One region of the Paraglaciecola sp. 25GB23A genome, then DNA from elsewhere that is predicted to be linked to it. Evidence: predicted binding sites of a transcription regulator. Region 1 holds the regulator's gene; the other holds the start of a gene.
What was found. The regulator LexA, encoded in region 1, represses DNA repair genes until DNA is damaged. The targets are predictions, from matches to a motif close to TACTGTATNNNNATACAGTA.

Region 1 (3,441 bases):
AATGGCCAACGTTAGATTCGCCTTGAAACCAAATTACGCCTTTGATAGGCAACTGAGTTAGTGGCGCAGTTAACCCATTGTACAAACCCATTGGTTTCCAGCGAATAAAGGTACCGCCTGCTAAAGGTGGCACAACTGCAGCCGTCTTTGCTTTCCAAGTTCCGCTAATATCAATATGTTGAGAATCGTTGCCGAGCCAATAAGGTTTGTCTGATACAAACTCGCTGTGACCACTGTTGCTAATAACGCGCAGAGCTAGGGTGTTTTTGCCTACTTTAAGCACGCCTGCTGGGAGGGAATAACGCCGAGGAGGGTATTGATAAGTGGTTTTGCCTACTTGCACACCATTGATATACGCTTCATCGGCATCAACAATACGGCCCAAGCGTAAGACAGTTGCATTAGCGACCTGTTCAGCATCTAGATTGATGATTTTACGCAACCACCATGAGCCACTCGTTGACTCTCCACCAGTCACCTTTTTTACGCCTGGCAAGGTGAAATCATCCCAGTGACTATCGTCAAGTTCAGGGCTGAACCAAGGAAGGGGACCAACTAAGCCAAGGTCTTGTTGATTAAGTTGAGTATACCATTGCTCGTCTTTTGCTTGGTCGGCGGCCGTGATAGCAGCAATGAGTTCATCATTGCGAAAGCGTTTACCCTCAGCGAGTGATTCAGGAAAAGTCTGTAGGGCGTCTTCACTCATCCATGCTTCGACAGGAGACCCACCTAAGGCATTATTTAAGATACCTATGGCCACACCGTTATGTTGGTATAGGGTTTTGGCAAAATACAGAGCAATGGCTGACATACCACTAATATTATCGGCAGAAGTTTTGCTCCAAGACCCTGCGGCGAAATCTTCTTGGGGAGCTTTAAAATTATAAATTTGCGGTACTTTAAACTGTCGAATAAGGGGATAATCAGCATCAGCAATATCTTGTGGATAATCTTCAGCAACACGATACATTGGCAGTTCCATATTGGACTGTCCTGAGGCGACCCATACATCACCGAAATATATATCGTTTATTTGCAGCTTATTATTGCCGATAATTTCCAGTTGATGTGGGCCACTCGCTTCCTTGGATGGAAGGTTAACTTTCCATTTACCTTGTGTAATGAGGGTTTTTGCTACGAGATTGCCATCTAGTTTTACTAATATCGACTCACCTTCATCGGCAAATCCCCATAGCGGTATTACCGTGTTGCGTTGCAAAACCATATGATCGCTGATCAACTTAGGTAAGGTGACGTCAGCAAAGGCCCATTGACTTGTGCAAGCAAGAAAGACAACTAATAATCTGCGCATGTTATTCAGCCGTAAATAAAATTTTAACTAGTCTAGCATCGCAGAGTCGAGTCTCTGATCCACTGTGAATAATGGTTAGTGACTTGGAAAATTTCATAACAGTTTAACCGTGGGGTTGGATTGTCAGAATACCTTTAAATCGACTAAACAACATAAGCTAAACTGAGTCATATCGACTGTTTTAAACAGCGCTTGAGATCTTAGATTAACTGTATATACTAACAGTTCACTGTATAGAAAAACAGGCTGTTTATGCGTCCACTAACATCGCGCCAAGAAGAAGTATTACAACTAATTAAAGATACCATGCAGGAAACCGGCATGCCGCCCACGCGAGCTGAGATTGCACTTAAGTTAGGTTTTAAGTCGGCTAATGCCGCTGAAGAACACTTAAAAGCCCTCGCGCGTAAAGGTGTTATTGACATATTGCCTGGTACCTCGCGAGGTATTAAGGTCAATGTTCCACTGGATGAGCAGCTTGAAGAGCTCGGTTTACCATTGATTGGTCGTGTGGCTGCAGGAGAACCAATCTTGGCTGCTGAACATGTTGAAGGTCACTACAAGGTTGATCCTCATTTGTTTAAACCCAGTGCTGACTTTTTATTGAGGGTCAGTGGTATGAGTATGAAAGATATTGGCATACTCGACGGGGATTTACTGGCAGTGCACCGCACAACCGACGTACATAATGGCCAAGTTGTAGTCGCGCGAGTCGAAGATGATGTAACGGTTAAACGACTAGAGAAAAAAGGACGGCAGGTATTATTACACGCTGAGAATGATGCGTTTTCGTCGATAAAAGTCGATTTAGCCACTCAAGCATTCTCTATTGAGGGTATCGCGGTGGGTGTGATCCGTAGTTCCGATTGGATGTAATCTTAAGACAGCTTATTAACTCTCATTTTTATCCTTCTTTGGGTTTTTATAGAACCAAGGCCCCTCAAATTTTTTCCTCATTAATTTCAATCAGATCAAGTTAGTAAGCTTGGTCTGATTGCCTGTATTTCTTGCAAATCTAAGTTTTTAACAAAATAATGTTCAAAAAACACACTGTTGAATAAGTTTTAAACAAAAAAGCTAGACTATTGCTTATAAAATAAGTAATTCTTATCACTCGTTTAACAATTTAGTAACAGTTTGTTGCCTTGTTAATACTCAAAGGTGGTAGACTTAATTGATTTTTGAGTTATTCAATAAATGGAATAAAAACAATAGGTTTGGCAAATGGGGTGTCGTGTGAAAAGAACTTTATCCAAAATGGGCTTGCTTAGCGCTAGCTTGCTATCTTTGCCTGCATTCGCAGAGTCCACAGCAAAGATAGAACAATATCAACTGAACATGACCAGAGGCGTAACTGACATTAGTGCTGAAGTGTATGACTTACATATGCTTATGTTTACAATATGTGTGGTGATTGCAGTTTTGGTATTCGGGGCGATGTTCTGGGCCATGTGGTTTCACCGTAAATCCAAAGGGGTTAAACCAGCCAATTTTCATGAGAGTGTTAAAGTTGAAATTGCTTGGACTGTTATTCCATTTATCATACTTATTTTTATGGCGATACCAGCCGCAAAAACCCTAATAGCGATGGAAGATGCAAGTGAGCCAGACCTGACAGTTATTGTAACTGGTTCCCAATGGAAATGGCATTACAAATACATGGATGATGGCGTTGAATATTATTCTCGACTTGCAACTCAGCCAGAACAGATCAGTGGTAAGTTTGAAAAGGGCGAAAATTATTTACTAGAAGTAGACCATCCGCTAGTTATTCCAATTAATAAGAAAGTACGTTTCTTGGTGACATCAGATGATGTGATTCACTCTTGGTGGGTACCAGACTTTGCTGTGAAACAAGATGCAAATCCTGGTTTCATAAACGATGCTTGGGCGGAAGTAAACGAACCGGGTATCTATCGTGGGCAATGTGCTGAGTTATGCGGCAAGGATCATGGTTTTATGCCCATCGTAGTTATTGCCAAAGAAGAGGCTGATTATGCCGCTTGGATAGGCGAACAAAAAACTATTATTGCCGAGGCCAAAGCGGAAGAACAAAGGCTGTTAGCCATGAATATGAGCCTGGAAGAGGCCATGACAATAGGCGAAAAAGTATATCTTGCCAACTGTGC
Region 2 (3,441 bases), on a different contig from region 1:
TTCAAATGCAGTATGACCGGTGGCCGGGGTAAAACGATTTTGTACTGGCCGAGATATAGTCGTTCTTAGGCGAACTTCTTCAATATATTGACTGGGAATTTCTTTAATAAAGCGTGAGGGTGTATGGTATTTCTCCTGTCCATAAACCCGACGATTTTCGGCATAGGTAATATAAAGTTTTTGCATTGCTCGAGTCATACCGACGTAACACAAGCGACGTTCTTCTTCGATTTTACCTGGCTCTTCATTGCTCATTTGGCTGGGAAACATGCCTTCTTCTACGCCGGCTAGAATAACTAACGGAAACTCCAGACCTTTAGCAGAATGGATAGTCATCATCTGCACAGCATCTTGATGACTCTCGGCCTGAGTCTCGCCAGATTCTAAGGTAGCATGGGCTAAAAAAGCTGAAAGTGGTGTCATATTCTCCGCTTCTTCGGGCGGCGAAAACTGCTTACAAGCGGTCACAAGCTCTTCTAAGTTCTCAATCCGAGCTTGCGCTTTCTCGCCTTTTTCAGCTTGATACATAGCAAATAAACCAGAATGTTTAATAACATGATCAGCTTGCTGTTCTAAGGTGAACTCGCCGATATCACTACCTAACTGTTTGATCAACTTTACAAAGTTATCCAGTGCAGTGGATGCACGTCCACTCAAACGCTTCTCATTGATCAATTGTAAAGCTGAATCCCATAAAGACTGCTCGTTCTCTTTGGCAAGTTCACGCACTGCCACTAAAGTTTTATCACCTAAACCTCTAGTCGGTGTATTAACTATACGTTCAAACGCAGCATCATCGATTTGTTGATTAATCAAGCGCAAATAAGCCAGAGCATCACGTATTTCCTGACGTTCAAAAAAGCGTAACCCACCATAAATACGATAGGCGATCGACTCTTGCAAAAGGGCTTCTTCTAATACGCGCGACTGAGCGTTATTACGATAAAGAATAGCGCAGTCTGACAACGCATTGCCTTTGTCTCGCCAATCTTTAATGCGTGAGACATTAAATCTAGCTTCATCCAAGTCATTAAAACCAGCGTAAAGCGAAATCAATTCACCCTCAGCATCTTCTGTCCACAATTCCTTACCAAGACGGCCTTCGTTATTACTGATCACGGCATTCGCAGCGTTTAATATATTGCCAGATGAGCGATAGTTTTGTTCCAAGCGAATCGTGGAAGCACCAGCAAAATCTCGCAAAAAATGTTGAATGTTTTGCACGTTAGCACCGCGCCAACCATAGATTGACTGGTCGTCGTCACCGACAATAATCATATTGTTGGTCGGGCAAGCCAATAAACGCAACCAGGCATATTGAATATTATTAGTATCTTGAAATTCATCGACCAAAATAGTGCGAAAGCGCTGCTGATAGTGTTTGAGCACGCTTGGGTTGTGGAGCCATAATTCGTGAGCACGTAACAGTAATTCAGCAAAATCCACTAAACCAGCACGATCACAGGTCTGTTGATAAACCTGATAAATTTCTCGCATTTTTTGCTGACTCGCGTCGCCGTGGGTTTCGATATGTTCAGGGCGCAGCCCTTCATCTTTGTTGCCATTGATATACCACTGTACATGTTTAGGTGCCCAGTGCTTCTCATCTAAATTTAGACTTTTTAACACTCGTCTAACTAATCTATATTGATCATCAGAGTCGAGAATTTGAAAATTTTCGGGCAGTTTGGCGTCAGCATAATGAGCTCGAAGTAGCCTGTGGGCTATACCGTGAAATGTACCAATCCACATATTTCGTAGGGCTGAGCCTTGTAATTGTTCTACCCGTCCACGCATCTCACGCGCCGCTTTATTGGTAAAGGTAACAGCCAGGATACTATGCGGCGCCATGCCTTCTACGTCCATCAACCACGCCATGCGATGCACCAATACTCTGGTTTTACCGCTGCCGGCACCAGCTAAAATCAGCATGTCTGAAGCAGGAGCAGCAACGGCTTGGCGTTGCTTATCGTTTAGTTGATCTAATAGTCTTGATACATCCATTACGTTTTACTTGTCTATATTTTTGAACACAGTATATCAGTATTACTGTATTTAAATACACTACTAGTCATTTACCGTACGATTTGACGATAAGAATAGCGACTCTTGTATAGTAAAAACCTGACATAAAATAAGCTTAGTTGAAGTTTAATGTATCGAATTCTAGCAACTCAGTTAGTTCATTTAATTGCACATTTGGAAGCAAGAACATAGATTCTTCTTTTACCATCATAGCCCGATCATGGGCATACCAAGCACTTTGAAAACCAGCCTTAATGGCGCCCAGCACATCATTATGTAAATTATCACCCACATGCAGAATTCTATTGGCGGCTAGGTTTAAGGCGGATTGAGTGGCCTCAAACATAGCACTATGTGGCTTCATGGGCTGATGAAGATGGGCCTTGAATATATGTTTGAAATAGGGTGCTAGACCAATTTGCTCGAGATTAACGTTACCATTGGTAATAGCCACTAGAGGATAACGCTCAGCCAGCGATTTTAATAAAGAATGAATGTTATCTTCCACTCTAAAATTACTACGGTGAAAATAGAAACGCGCAAAACTATGTTCAATAGCAGCGGATAATTCAGAACCTGATAAACCGAGCGATTGAAATAATTGCCTTAATATGTGTTTGCGCAACTCCCCCATATCATTCTTTAGTTGTGGCTGAAGATTGAGCGCATTAACACGATATTGGCGCCATTCGTTTTTTGCAATATTTGTGGTTTCTGGAAACGCTTGATGTAGTTCGGCCATAAAGGCTGATTCAGCAACCGGCATATGCACGTTATTATTGTAAAGGGTATCATCCAGATCAAAAGTAATAGCTTCGAATGCACCTATTTTTTTATAAAAAATCATATTGGGCTTTTTCTACTTTATAAGACCACAACAAAAAATCGCTCATATTTATTTGCACCTACAGTGGTTGATAATTGAGGGGGAACGCACTTCCTGTGACAAAGCTTAGTATGGACCATTACCCTTGTGCATTAAATAACACAATACTGAATCGCTTAGCTTGTGCAATACCAGTGACAGTATAAACTTCAGGTTGTGCTTGTTATTAAATCAGTAATCCGCTGAGTTAATACCAATCTAGCTTGATACTTGATCACTCAGCAATCGTTCTAGCAGCCTTATTACCTAGCAACTTCTGAGTTAGAGTATTTGAAAAACCTAAAGTAAACAAATGGTTATAACGATTTTATTATTGTAAACTTCACTCGGCCTTGAACCCAAATTAGGCAAACTATGCGTATAACTAGTTTATATAGATTCAATTATACATATCAGTGTTTACTAATGCTGTTATCGTCATTGGGTATTTTTCAAGCCCAAGCCACTTGTGTTAAGACATTGCGCTGGAGTGATGATGCGCCTTACACCTTTGTCAACCCATTGGCAAAAGACCAAGTGACAGGATTCAC

Region 2: the regulator LexA is predicted to act here: its motif matches at 2,048-2,067, upstream of uvrD (DNA helicase II).

Annotation. Positions count from the first base shown of each region.
Region 1 covers NZ_JBDYKM010000015.1:64,147-67,587, reverse strand. Annotated here, with positions in the region: gene ABKW31_RS16685 (sialate O-acetylesterase) at 1-1,312, opposite strand, end outside; gene lexA (transcriptional repressor LexA) at 1,565-2,188, shown strand; gene coxB (cytochrome c oxidase subunit II) at 2,570-3,441, shown strand, end outside.
Region 2 covers NZ_JBDYKM010000007.1:114,909-118,349, reverse strand. Annotated here, with positions in the region: gene uvrD (DNA helicase II) at 1-2,004, opposite strand, end outside; gene ABKW31_RS12690 (HAD-IA family hydrolase) at 2,141-2,872, opposite strand; gene ABKW31_RS12685 (transporter substrate-binding domain-containing protein) at 3,317-3,441, shown strand, end outside.